3 regions of the Halomonas sp. A020 genome follow, and region 1 is predicted to be linked to each of the others. Evidence: predicted binding sites of a transcription regulator. Region 1 holds the regulator's gene; each other region holds the start of a gene.

Region 1 (4,701 bases):
CAACGTTCTTTCGGGCACTCTGGTTCCTTTTTGCCGAGTGGAGTTTTAGGGAGGGCTCAGGGAGTACTGGGCGTCGCCGCCGTATGTTGGGTTGTCGGCGTTTCGCTGAGCGTGTACTGCAGCCCTAGCTCGCGATGCCTCAACTGCACTTCCCCTGTTTGTTTGACGAGCCGCTGTGCAAGCTGCTCGATCATATAAACGGACCGGTGTTGGCCGCCCGTGCAGCCAATGGCCACGGTCATATAGCTGCGATGGCTATTTTGATAAGCCGGTAGCCACTTCTCCAGCCACGTTTCAATATCGCTTGCCATGGCCTCTACCACGGGGTAGCCGCTCAAGAAGTCGATGATGTTGGCGTCGCGACCGGTATATTGGCGCAGAGTAGGGTCCCAATAAGGATTGGGCAAGCAGCGTACGTCGAACACGAGGTCGGCATCCAGCGGAACGCCGCGTTTGTAGCCAAAGGACTCGAAGGTGAGCGTCAGTTGATGCTGGCGCTGATGAGCTACTTGGTCGGTAATGCGGCGTCGCAGATCGTGTACGGAGAGTCGAGACGTATCGATCAATAAATCGGCGAGGTCGCGAATGTCATTCAGCGTCTCTTCTTCTTTGTTGATCGCTTCTTCCAGCGTCATGTCGCTATCACGGGTGAGGGGATGACGACGGCGGGTGGCCGAGTAACGCTCCAGCAAAATACGCGCATCGGTTGTCAGGTAGATCACCTGAAAACGAATTTCCCGGTGGCGCAATTCTTCAAGTAGCGCTGGCAGACGCTCCAGCGCAGTAGGTAAGTTGCGTGCGTCGATACTGACGGCAATCCGGGTGCGCTCACCCTGGGCGCGCAACTCGTCGATAAGCGAGCCCAACAGCATGGCAGGCAAGTTATCGATCGCGTAATAGCCAAGATCTTCCAGCGCTTGTAAGGCGATAGACTTACCGGAACCTGAACGGCCGCTAATGATCACCAGTTGCATAGCGTCTCTCTTGGCGTTTGAGCGTAAGAAGTAAAGACAAATTGAAGGAGTAGATCTGTTACGCAGCTTGTTCGCGTATCTTGGCCGTTATCAGCGTCAACAGTTCTTTTTGGCTGCCTGCTTTGCGCAGCTGTTGGCGAGTATCGGCGTCGTTCATGATCGTCGCGACTTGTCCGAGCAAAGCAAGGTGCGTGTCATCGGCTTCTTCAGGCACCAGCAAAACGAACACGAGATCGACCGGGTCCCCATCGATGGCATCGAAATCGACGGGTTCCGCCAGTTTCAAAAAGCCAGCAATGGGGGCACTGCAGTGTGGGCTTCTTGCGTGGGGAATGGCAACACCGTTGCCAATCCCCGTGCTGCCAAGACGCTCGCGCCCAATCAAACGACTGAACACTTCTTGGCTGTCAAGGCTGGGCGTGTTTTGGGCGATGAAGGTGCTGAAAAACTCCAGCACCCGCTTTTTGCTGCCCCCGGGTACGTCATAAAGCACGCGCTCCGGGGGGAGAATGGTTTCCAACGTCATTGAGTTAACGCACGCCTGCGCCTTGAGCGCGAGCTTGTGCTTTTTCCTTGTGTTTGACGAGTTGACGATCGATTTTGTCCGCAAGGGCATCGATGGCAGCATACATATCGTTATCGAGTGCCTCGGCATGAAGGTCAGCACCGGCGGCATGTAGCGTGCACGTTGCCTGCTGGCGCTCCTTTTCGACAGATAAGGTCACTTGTACCGTGGTGATATTGTCGTAGTGTCGTTCGACGCGTTCCAGCTTTTCGTTAACGTAGTCACGCAAGGCGTCAGTCAGTTCAACGTGATGACCAGTGATGTTTACTTGCATTGACGTGCTCCTTATCCATCGGGCTGTACTTCGATTGTAACCCTTTTTACGCTATTGCAAAGCCCTTGCGGTGAGTTTGTCACGACCAAGCGTTTAACTAGCGTAAACGGCGGCGCTCGCTCGAAGAGGGAATGCCCATCGACTCGCGATATTTCGCGACGGTACGTCGTGCCACGCTTATTCCGCCCTCTTCGAGAAGCGTCACCAAGCGACTATCGGAGAGCGGTTTGCCTGAGGGCTCCTCTTGAATGAGCTTTTTGATACGTGCGCGAATGGCCGTGCTCGAGTGGCTGTCGCCGCCGTCTTGGCCACTGACTTGACTGGAGAAAAAGTATTTCAACTCGAACACGCCACGCGGTGTATGAATGAACTTCTGTGTCGTCACGCGTGAGATGGTCGACTCATGCATCTCTACGGCTTCGGCGATGTCGGCCAAGATCAGTGGCTTCATGGCCTCTTCGCCGTGCTCTAGAAAGCCAATTTGGCGAGCGATGATTTCACGCCCCACGCGCAGCAAGGTGTCATTGCGGCTAGAGAGGCTTTTGATCAGCCAGCGCGCTTCTTGAAGGTGCTCTTTCAAGAACTGGTTGTCCTGGCTCTTGTCGGCGCGTTTGATCAAGCTGGCGTAGTCGGGTTGGATGCGTAGCCGTGGAAGAGCGTCCGGGTTGAGCTCTAAATGCCAGCCTTCGTTGTCATGGCGCACGACCAGATCGGGAGTGATGTAGCTATCGTCGGTCACGCCGTAGGCGCTGCCGGGTCGGGGATCGAGGCTGCGAATTAATCGAATGACGTCATCCAGCTGTTCATCGTCCAGGCTCAAACGGCGCTTGAGGAGGCGCATATCGTCTTTGCCTAGCGCCTCCAAAAACTGTCGTACCAGCCGTTTGGCTGGCATCAATAGCGGGGTGTCTTCCGGCAACGCAGCAAGTTGAAGCATCAGACATTCGCGCAGGTCGCGAGCGAACACGCCGGTCGGCTCGAACTGCTGCAAGCGCAGTAGGGTATTTTCCACTTCCCGTTGGCTCAAGCCGTCATGACCTTGTGCTTTGAGCCCTTCACGAATGTCGTTGAGCGGCTGGGTAAGATAACCATTGGCGTCCAGCGCATCGATCAGGCTCTCCGCAATTGCATATTCCCGTGAGCTGACATCGGTCATGGCCAGTTGCCACAGCAAATGGCCATGCAGGCTTTGGCCAGCGGCTTGGCGCTCGAAGTCGGGTCCTTCGCTACCACCGCTCAGACTGCCCATGTCTTGGTAGGTGTCCGACCAGTCGCTGTCGACGGAGAGTTCGTTGGGAATGCTGTCAGACCACTCGGCCTCTTGCGGCTCGCTGACTGCCTGTTCCCCAAACTCGTCCTCTTGCTCGAGCATAGGGTTGGCGTCAAGTGCTTGCTGAATTTCTTGACGGAGGTCCAGCGTAGAGAGCTGCAGCAGGGCAATGGCCTGTTGCAGCTGGGGTGTCATGGTCAGCTGTGTGCCGATACGCAATTGGAGAGAAGCTTTCATGACCATCTGAGAACCACTCGTTAATCAGAAAGCTCCACCCTAGAGCGAGTTATGGCTAGGTGCAAGTGCAATAAGCATGCCACTAAAAGAAAAGTTTGGTCAGGCCTCGGTTTAGAGCCGGAAATCAGCGCCCAGATAGACGTCGCGGACCTTTTGGTTATTGAGAATCTCCTGGGCGTTTCCACTGGCGATGATGTGGCCATCGCCAACGATGTAGGCGATATCGCAAATATCCAGGGTTTCACGCACGTTGTGGTCGGTGATCAAGACGCCGATGTGGCGTTTTTTGAGTGCGCGGATAATGGTTTTGATTTCGCCGACCGAAATAGGGTCGACCCCTGCAAAGGGTTCGTCGAGTAGAATGAACGCGGGCTCGGTGGCCAGCGACCGCGCGATCTCTACTCGACGGCGCTCGCCTCCTGAGAGGCTCATGCCTAGGTTGTCACGAATATGGGTGATATGAAAATCTTCGAGCAGTGACTCCAGGCGAGCTTCTCTGGCACTGCGATCGAGCGTTTTGCGCGTCTCGAGGATGGCCATGATGTTATCGGCTACCGAGAGCTTGCGAAAAATGGAGGCCTCTTGGGGAAGATACCCAATGCCTGCCATGGCGCGTTCGTGCATGGGCGCGTGGGTCAAATCCAGATCGTCGATACCCACATTGCCCGCATCGGATTTGACCAGTCCGACGATCATGTAAAACGAGGTGGTTTTACCGGCTCCATTGGGGCCCAACAGTCCAACGACACTGCCCTGGGCGATTTCCAGGTTGATGTCCTTGACGACACGGCGGCGTTTGTAGCTCTTCGCTAGGTGGTGGGCGTAGAGCGTTTTGACAGGTGCGGAATCTGCAGACGTTGATGCTGCCACGTGTGGGCGCTCCCTATTGTTCCGGCTGAAGGGTCATGCGAATGCGCTGGTTGTCGCTACCGTTCACGTCGGAGCGAGCTTGCACCACTTCCTGGTCGATGAAGTACTCCAGGCGGCCCCCTTGAAAGCGGTCGCCTTGCTGGGTCAGTTCGGCTTGGTCGATCAGCTCCACGCGGCGTTCGGCGACATGATAGATGATGCGCCGTGCCCAACCTTCCATGGGGGTCTCCTGGTCGTCGAGACGATTGCGCAAGTAGGCACGCTCACCCGTGGCAATGGCTTGAGAAAGTTCCCCTGCATCATTGCGCTGAATCTCGACGCGTTCGCCGCGCAATTGCATTTCGCCTTGACGAATATCCACGTTACCTGAGTAAACTGCGGTGCCCGCGCGCTGGTCGAGGTCCAGGCGGTCGGCTTCTACTTCGATGGGTGCTTGGCTTTGCGCCATGGCAGCCGTCGCCAGCGGTAGCGTTAAAGCAAAGAGGGTGCTGCGGAGAGAGGCATTCATCGC
Region 2 (4,701 bases), 1.5 Mb from region 1:
AGCTGTTTGCTTAGCGCGCGCATGAGGCCGCTCCTCTTCGAGTATCGCTTTTAGTTCGGGTAGGCAGCTGCCGCACTGGGTGCCGCAGGCCAATCGTGCGCCTAACGCTTCGACGCTGGTATCGCCTGCATGAATCGCCTTGACGATAGAGGCTTGGCCGACCTGGTGGCAGCTACACACCACCGGCCCCGTATCGACAGCGCCATCGTCGCATCCGGCCAGCAGGCGTCTACGGTGCCGTGTCTCCAGGGTAGCGTCATTGAAGCGCGCTTCAAGCCAGGCTAGCCCCGGCAGCTCGTCGGGGAGTCCCACCATCAGCCACCAGCAAAGCCGACCGTTCACCACGCCCGCTGCCCGCAGCCTGCCGGTTGCCGGGTCGTCACACCACAGCGAAGCGGGCACGCCGCACCACGCCGCCACCTGCGCCAGCCAATCCGCGACCGGCTGACTATCCGCCAGCTGCCACCGCGTGCAGCTGGCCATCGGGATCCGCGCCCAGTAATCGCTGCGACACCACGGCGACGATGGCGCATCCAACCCGTTGGCGAGCAGCAGCGTCGCCTGCCACGCAGCGGGAAGTTTGCTCACCGCCACCGCCCCCTGTTTGGCTTCCGGCTGTCCGGAGAGCGGATCCGTATACCCCTGAATCAATGCGCCGCTGCGCCCCTGCTTGGTAAAGCAGTCGGTCCAGTGCATCGGCACGAACACCTCGCCTCGGCGTTGGGCGTGGGAGACCCGAACCCGCCCACGGTACTCCCCGGCGGCAGCGGTCAACTTGGCCAAGCTTTGATCCGTTAAGCCCGCCTGGGCGGCATCCTCCGGGTGCAGCTCGATGAAGGGTTCGGCGCGGTGGTTCATCAAGCGCGGCGCACGGGCGGTACGCGTCATAGTATGCCACTGATCCCGTATACGCCCGGTATTCAAGCGCAACGGGTAATCGTCACTCAGCGGCTGCGCCGGCGGTCGCGGCGTAATCGGCAGCAGTTTCGCGCGACCGTTCGGCGTCGCAAACCGGCCATCTTCGAACAGCCTTGCCGTTCCACGGGGGGCCTGCTGAGTCACGGGCCACTGGATCGGAGCGAGCGCATCATAAGCCGATTGGCCCAGGCCTGCCAGCCCTGAGATGTCGAATAGCCGCTGGGTATCGCCGCTATTTTCATAGCCTGAAAGGCGCGCGTGCTCATCGAAAATCTCCCATGGCTGGGTGTAATCGAAGGCTTCGCCCCACCCTAAGCGTTTTGCTACTTCGCAGAGTATCCACCAGTCGTGCTTGGCCTCGCCAGGGGCCGGCAGCAACCCCCGCTGGCGGGAAATGCGCCGCTCCGAGTTGGTCACCGTGCCATCCTTCTCCGACCAGCCCGACGCGGGCAGCACGATATCCGCAAAGGGCAGCAGGTCGGTATTGGCGACGCACTCCGAGACGATCACCAGCGGGCATTTTGCCAGCGCACGGCGCACTTTCTCCCCATCCGGCATACTCACTGCTGGATTGGTGGCCATCACCCACAGGGCGGTAATCTCGCCGCGCTCGATGGCATCAAAGAGCTCCACCGCCTTGTAACCCGGGGCGTCCGGTAGTACGGGCGTTAAGTGCTGGGTAGTCCAGAAGCGGCTAACCAACTCACGCGCGCCCGGGGTGTGGTAATCCATATGCGCCGCCAGCTGATTGGCCAACCCGCCTACTTCCCGCCCGCCCATGGCGTTGGGCTGGCCGGTGATCGAAAACGGCCCCGCCCCCGGCAGGCCGATTTTTCCGCCCGCTAGATGGCAGTTGATGATCGCGTTGCACTTGTCGGTACCGCTGGAGGATTGATTCACCCCCTGAGAGTAGAGCGTGACCACGTGAAGCTGGCTGGCAAACCAGTAATAGAAGGTTTCCAGGCGTTCAGGATCCACATCACATTCGCGAGCAACGGCTTCCACGCTGCCTGCACTCTGCTTGGCAGCGCCCAGCGCGTCGTCTAACCCCTCGGTGTGGCGTTCTAAGTACACGGCATCCAATCGGTTATGGTCGTCCATCCACGCCAGCAGCCCGTTGAACAGGTACGCATCGCTACCCGGACGAATACCCAGGTAAAGATCGGCCATTTCACAAGTGTCGGTCACGCGGGGGTCGATCACCACGACCCGCATCAACGGGTTGCGCTCTTTGGCTATCTTCAAACGCTGATAGAGCACCGGATGATTCCAGGCAAGGTTGGACCCCACCAGCACCACCAGTTCCGCTTCTTCGAGGTCTTCATAGCTGCAGGGTACCGCATCGGCCCCAAAGGCGCGTTTATAGCCCGCCACGGCGGACGCCATGCAGAGCCGCGAGTTGGTATCCAAATGCGGGGTGCCCAAGAAACCTTTGAACAGCTTGTTGGCGACGTAATAATCTTCGGTCAGCAGCTGGCCGGATAAGTACGCCGCCACCGTCTGCGGGCCATGGGCAGTGCGCTGGGCCTGCAAGCGTTCGGCGGTGACGGTGAGTGCTTGCTCCCAGGAGACCTCCTGTCCATCCACGCGGGGCATCAGCAAGCGCCCCTGTGCGCCGAGCGTTTCGTGCAGCGCGGTGCCTTTCACACATAGGCGGCCGTAGTTGGCTGGGTGCTCGCGGTCCCCCTCGACGGCAATGAGCTGGCCGCTTTCAAGCGTTGCAGTCACGCCGCAGCCGACGCCGCAGTAGGGGCAGGTGGTTCGGGCGAGCCGATTGACCTGTGGCATGGCAGTTTCCTCCCGCGTTAAAAAGCAAAAAGCGCCCAAGCCAGCTTCAAAAGAAGCCTGCCTGGACGCCGTTGTCTCAGGGGCACCATTTACCCGGTGCCGTACTCATCAGTGATTTGCTGCCGTTGGTATTGTTCGACGCAATTTATGGTTGTGATCGTTATGAGCAAAGACCCTGCACTGAGCCGTTGTTCCTTGTTACTTGAACAAATGCAAACCCTGCGCCCACTCGGCCTTAAAACCATTAAATATTATAAAAACAATAGCTTATAAACATGCTTGTATTTTCATTACTCGCTAAAGGAATGCTCTTTGTCGAATAAGCGGCTAAAGGGGGTGCATGAATCGTCGCTCAAGCACCAAAGTAGGGCACGCCCACTCAACTATGCGCGGCCCACCGAATCCTCAAAAACGCTTAATACGCTGATTAAGCTGAATTAAATCCACCTGCGGCAAGAGCTGGCGGGCTTTTTGCTGACCACTAGGATAAGACAGTTCGGCAACCAACGGCGGTTGCTGTGCGTTATCGACGACGCCAACGGGCAACGACGCCCCTGACACTCCCTTCTTGAGAGGGCTGTGCCAGGGGCGTTTTTATTTGCTGAACATGATGCTTCAACCAAAGGAGCTACCCATGGAAATCGCTTCCCGGTGCTCACAGACAGACCACCTCGTCATCATCGGTAATGGCATGGCGAGCCAGCGACTACTCGACGCGCTGGTTCACCATCCAAAGCGCCCCAGCCGCATAACGGTGGTGGGTGAGGAGCCGGTGCCTGCCTATAACCGTATTTTGCTCTCCCCTTTATTGGCAGGCGAACTGGCGCCCGAGGCGCTCACTCTGCAAGACGCCTCCTGGTACGCCGATAACGACGTCACGCTGATACTTGGCGACCGCGTGACCGCCATCGACCGCGAACGCCGCCTGCTCATCACACATCGCGGCAACACGTTACGCTATGACCGCTTGGTCTTGGCCACTGGCTCGCGCCCCGCGCTGCCAGCGGTGCCCGGCATCACGCTCGACGGTGTTCACACGTTTCGCGACCTGCGTGACGTCAGCGCCTTGGAAGCCATTGCTCGGCAAGGCGGCAACGCCGTGGTGATTGGCGGCGGCTTGCTTGGGCTGGAAGCCGCCGAAGGGCTGCGCAAACGGGGCGGACGCGCGCTCACCGTCAGCGTTTTGCAGCGCAGTCATCGGTTGATGAACCGTCAGCTAGACACCACCGCCGCTCAGTTGCTGGAAGCCACGCTGCGCGAGCGCGGCATCCTCATTGAAACCGGCGCATCGCTCGCCGCCTTGGAAGATAACGGCCACGGGGAGGTGCAGTCGGTCACCCTGAGCGATGGCCGAAAGCTCCCTGCCGATAGCGTCATCGTGGCGGCGGGCATTACCCCGAATGCGGAGCTAGGACAGCAGAGTGGACTCGTCTGCGATCGCGCCATCGTCGTGGACGGCCACCTGACCACTTCCGACGCCCACATCCATGCGCTAGGCGAATGCTGCCAGTTCGAGCAGCACACTTACGGGCTGGTGGAACCGATTTGGCGGCAGGTGGACGTGCTGGCCGCCGTGCTGTGTGGTGAAACGCCCGCGGCGTATCAAGAAGCCCCCACGGCCACCAAACTCAAGGTCAGCGGTGTCAGCCTGTTTGCCTTTGGCCCCACCGAGGCCGCCGCCAAGCACGAAGAGCTTCGCTATCAAGACCCGGAAACCGGCGACTACTGCCGCTTACTGCTCCAGCAAGGCCGCCTCGTCGGCGCGGTGCTGTATGGCGATACCCGCCACGGCCCCTGGTACTTCGAGCAAGCGCTGGCCGCGACCGATTTAACCGCGTGCCGCCACCTGCTGCTGTTTGGCGCCACCGATGCCCAAACGGCGCTCGATGCGCATCTCGACACCTCGTCACCCTCTTTATCTCTCCCCCGTGAGGCGGCTTAGCTATGGTGAATCACACAATGTCTACTCCCACTACGTCTTCCAACAAACAAACG
Region 3 (4,701 bases), 1.8 Mb from region 1:
CGGTAAACGTCACCTTGCCCTGGGCGTCCACCACGCGATACACCGTTTGCCCCAGCGCCGCGCTTACCCACAGCCCCAATAGCAGCGCAGCACCTGTGGACAATCCTCTTGCATAGCGCACGTGCCAGCGACGGATCATGACGTCTTCCTCCCTTTTCCTTTCCTCGCCTCAACGAAAAAACCCCGCCGAGGCGGGGTTTTCAGGCTAACGACACCTCAAGGGTGATCTTAGCAGCTGTAGTACATGTCGAACTCGATCGGGTGAGTCGTCATGCGAATACGCTCGACGTCTTCCATCTTCAGTTCGATGTAGGCATCGATCATGTCGTCGGTGAACACGCCGCCTTCGGTCAAGAACGCACGGTCAGCGTCGAGCGCTTCCAGGGCTTGATCCAGGCTGTTGGCCACGGTCGGGACGGACTTGCCTTCCTCGGGCGGCAGGTCGTACAGGTTCTTGTCCATGGCATCGCCAGGATGGATCTTGTTCTTGATACCGTCGATACCCGCCATCAGCATCGCCGCGAACGCCAGGTAGGGGTTGGCGGTCGGGTCGGGGAAGCGCGTCTCGACACGCTTGCCTTTCGGGCTAGCGGTGTACGGAATACGGATGGACGCAGAACGGTTACGGGCGCTGTAGGCCAGCATGACCGGCGCTTCGAAACCCGGCACCAGACGCTTGTACGAGTTGGTAGAGGCGTTGGTGAAGGCGTTCAGCGCGCGAGCGTGCTTGATGATACCGCCAATGTAGTACAGCGCCATTTCGGACAGGCCCGCGTACTCGTCGCCAGCGAACTGGTTCTGGCCATCTTTCCAGAACGACTGGTGGACGTGCATGCCCGAGCCGTTGTCGCCCACCAGCGGCTTCGGCATGAAGGTCGCGGTCTTGCCATAAGCGTGCGCCACGTTGTGGATCACGTACTTCATTTCCTGAACTTCGTCGGCTTTCTTCACCAGCGTGTTGAACTTCACGCCGATTTCGTTCTGACCGGCGTTCGCCACTTCGTGGTGGTGAACTTCGACGGTCTGACCGATCGCTTCCAGGGTGTTACACATCGCACCACGGATATCGTGGAAGCTGTCGACCGGGGGTACCGGGAAGTAGCCGCCTTTCACGCGCGGACGGTGGCCCAAGTTGCCGCCTTCTACCTGGTTGCTGGTCGCCCATGCGCCTTCGTCAGAGGTGATTTTGTACATGGCGCCTTGAATGTCGGCTTTCCAGTGCACCTCATCGAAGATGAAGAATTCCGGCTCCGGACCGAAGAAGGCAGTGTCACCCAGGCCAGTCGACTGCAGGTAGGCTTCGGCGCGCTTGGCGATGGAGCGCGGGTCGCGATCGTAGCCCTGCATAGTGGCAGGCTCGATGATGTCGCAACGCAGAATCAGTGTGGCATCTTCGGTGAAGGGGTCGAGGAAGGCGGTACCGTCTTCCGGACGCAGGATCATGTCAGACTCGTTGATGCCCTTCCAGCCGTTGATGGAAGAACCATCGAACATCTGGCCGTTTTCAAAAAACTCTTCGTTCACGTCGCGTGCCGGTACGGTGACGTGCTGCTCTTTACCGCGCGTGTCGGTGAAACGCAGATCTACCCACTTAACATCATGTTCTTCGATTAGCGCGAGAGTCTTGGCTGACATAGTGTCCTCCGGTATGAGCGTGGCTTAAAGCGTGTAACTGTAAGCGATCGATAAAGGTGTTATTCAACAAATCGTTCAACACGCGGCTGCATGTGGCGCGTTTGTCTTTTTTGTTCGCTCAACGTTTGTTCGACGATGGATAACAACCGCCCAGCGATCATTTCAGACCGGCTATCGTTGTAGCACGCCTGGAGGCGTCTGCCTACGCTTCAATAGCCGCTGATGAAACTACCTATGGCTTACAAGCACAGAGCATGCCAACTCTGCACCATAATGGAAAAAAATATCAACAACTCTTTGTTTTAAAATATGAAAAATGACTCATCCCATGCGTCTTAATGCAGCAAGGGAGTGGCAATTGCTTTTTCAAACGCCTAGACCGTCATTTCCTTGCACGCATTTGGTGCAAATAACACTCAAGACGCACCAAAATGAATAACTCGCCAGCCTCACTGTTTTTTTCGTTAAAAAACTTTCTCTTGCTACGTAAAGAAACCCACATCTACAATCAATTACAAACAGAGATGCTTTCATAACAAAAGGAAGCCGCGTGCATGGGTACGGTCTGCTTTATCGTTGATGCTTCAGTGACAGGAGCTTTGCTACCCCGCCACCTGCGCTCGATTCGCCAATCCGGTCTTGCTGACCATGCCCTACCCATTATCGTGACCTGTGCTCACTCGGATGAACGGCTAACCGATCTCGAAAAGCGTTACCACGCGCACGGCTTGGTGACACCTGCCCATACCCTAGGTGCACGCCTCAACCAAGCGGCGTATATTAGCCAGGCAGACTGGCTGCTGATTGCGCTGCATAAAGAACCCATGGCGGCGCAGCTTTGGTACCTACTCTATCCACAGCTAGACACGGCGACGGATGCGCTGCTCATCAACGCCGCCACTCCCCGCTTTTCGGAACGTCTGTTGCTGCACTTTCTCAGCTCGGCGGTGACCGTTCCCCCCTACATTGCCATTCGCCGTGCGTGGTTGGAGCGAATCGGAGGCTTCGATCCAGAGCTCGATGAGCCAGCACTGCTCGACTTTTTACAGCGCCTATACGCTTGCCCTACGCGTTTAAAAACGCTAAGCGGCGAGTCGCTTGGGCTTGCTCGAGGCTCGCCACAAAGCCGCTCACCCACCTCCTCTTAGCGCCTGCCCCTCTTTGACTCTTAACGCCAACCTGCCAGCTCACCAACCCGTCGAACCGTTCATATTTTTAAACGCTTACCCAGCAACATGGCACCCAATGTGGTGGTATTGGCTACTTTGTTGAGCAGAATCGATCCCACACTACCCACCATGATGAGCAACAGCGCATAAACCGCCAGGGGCAGCGTAGAAATGCCCACTAGCGTATCGGTGAGCGTAAAAAACATAGGATGCGCTAGATAAATACCAAACGAGTAAGCATTGATATAGCGCACCCATCCAGGCGCTTTACGCCCTTTTAAGCCACGCATCAATGCCAGCGTGAACAGCACAAAAAAGGGAATGACCCACACCTCTTTCGAGGAGAACGACAGCCGATACTCGAACGTGGCCAGCACGATCAAGCCAACGAACAACAAGAGCCAACGTGGTTGCGAGAGGGTTTGTAGCCAAACGGGCCGTTCGATCAACTGGCTAGAAGGCGTTAAGGGGTAATAGCGCACCAGCACTAGCGCCAAGAAGAACAGATAGATCCAACCCAACGGAGCCACCCAAAGCAAATAACCCGGCGGCTCAATAGCCAACGCATACGCCAACCCCCAATATGCCATACTCACCAAGCAAGCTCCCCATAGCCAAGGAACCGGATGCAAGCGCCATAGCTGCCAACGAGTAAAGGCCCAATAAGCGGCATAGAACTGCATGGCGATGATCAAAAAATAGCCATGCCAGCCCGCATAAATAAAGTAGGCTTTTGCGTTCTCCCAAACATTCACGGAGCTGTCGCTGCCCGCCAGTTGCCACCACTGGGCAGTGGAATAGATGAACCCGTACGTTAAATAGGGCAGCATGACGTACTTCACTCGCTGCCATAGAAAACCTGGCGGTACTTGCTTGTCATAGCGGACGGCAAACACAAAGACCGAAATGAACAGGAATACAGGCGTGCCCAGCACCAGCGGTATGCGCATGAGATCGGTAACGACGTTGTCCACGCGCTGATTCAGGTGATCTAGCCAATGAAAGAGAAACACAGCGACACAGCCGTACGCGCGCAGCCAGTAAATTTCCTCGATTTTCTGCATCGAACCTCCACCAAGCCCCGCTGCTAAGCTGATGTAGGGGCTTACGACAATGAACAGGCTGGCTTACAGCGTTGTCCGACCTTTTAAACGACGGTAAATTCCTGGAGGCCTCGTGTTCGAACAGTCGCTCAGATTCCCGCTTTTACACGCTCTCGGACGCACTGTCTCTGAATGCCTCACCGGCTGGATGCGCGCGATCATGGTCGTTTTGGGTGGGTTGGCACTGAGTAGCGTTGCCCTGGCGGGCGATGTCTCACGGGCACAGTTCTTTTCACCCACCCTGGGTTATGACTACCCGTATACGATCTATTTACCGGACGCTTATGACCCTCAGGCCTCGGCGCCTTACCCAGTGGTATACCTGCTACACGGGTCATTTGGTAACGAGTTTGACTGGGCAACCAAAGGCAACTTGCCACAAACGGCTGATCGTTTGATCGAGGCTGGGCATCTACCTCCAGCGGTATTCGTCATGCCCGGCAGCCGCAGTTGGTGGGTCGATGGGCATAACGAAGCTGCCCGTAGCGCTTTTTTCAACGACCTGCTGCCGCATATCGAAGCGACCTATCATGTGGGAACGACGCGCGAGCAACGTGGCGTAGCGGGGCTCTCTGCTGGTGGCTATGGCGCGGTGAATTTCGCCCTCGAACGTCCAGAGCTGTTTGCCGCTGCCGCTGCCCTCAGCCCCGCCAGCTATATCCCTGCGCCACCCAAAAACTCTTCCGCTCACCGACATCCAGCGTTTTTGAATGCGCAGGGCGAGTTCGATCAAGCGCTTTGGGAGCAGCTTAACTACACAGCCCACTTAGAAAGCTACCGCCTACGCGTCACGC

The links. Region 1 encodes sigma-54, which starts transcription at its own class of promoters, with help from an activator protein. Its sites were predicted from a motif close to TGGCACNNNNNTTGCTNT; they were not measured.
Region 2: a site for sigma-54 is predicted at 2,916-2,933, ahead of FRH_RS10115 (nitrate reductase). Genes of this name have one in related genera too.
Region 3: a site for sigma-54 is predicted at 1,878-1,895, ahead of glnA (glutamate--ammonia ligase). Genes of this name have one in related genera too.

The regions. Positions count from the first base shown of each region.
Region 1 covers NZ_AP022850.1:3,632,431-3,637,131, reverse strand. Annotated here, with positions in the region: gene FRH_RS17160 (HPr family phosphocarrier protein) at 1-18, opposite strand, end outside; gene rapZ (RNase adapter RapZ) at 57-974, opposite strand; gene ptsN (PTS IIA-like nitrogen regulatory protein PtsN) at 1,033-1,500, opposite strand; gene raiA (ribosome-associated translation inhibitor RaiA) at 1,505-1,813, opposite strand; gene FRH_RS17140 (RNA polymerase factor sigma-54) at 1,911-3,326, opposite strand; gene lptB (LPS export ABC transporter ATP-binding protein) at 3,432-4,190, opposite strand; gene lptA (lipopolysaccharide transport periplasmic protein LptA) at 4,204-4,698, opposite strand.
Region 2 covers NZ_AP022850.1:2,179,137-2,183,837, reverse strand. Annotated here, with positions in the region: gene FRH_RS10115 (nitrate reductase) at 1-2,706, opposite strand, end outside; gene cobA (uroporphyrinogen-III C-methyltransferase) at 1-23, opposite strand, end outside; gene FRH_RS10110 (FAD-dependent oxidoreductase) at 3,341-4,648, shown strand; gene nirB (nitrite reductase large subunit NirB) at 4,666-4,701, shown strand, end outside.
Region 3 covers NZ_AP022850.1:1,525,046-1,529,746, reverse strand. Annotated here, with positions in the region: gene FRH_RS07125 (DUF4124 domain-containing protein) at 1-139, opposite strand, end outside; gene glnA (glutamate--ammonia ligase) at 229-1,635, opposite strand; gene FRH_RS07115 (hypothetical protein) at 2,190-2,783, shown strand; gene FRH_RS07110 (acyltransferase) at 2,843-3,868, opposite strand; gene FRH_RS07105 (alpha/beta hydrolase-fold protein) at 4,068-4,701, shown strand, end outside.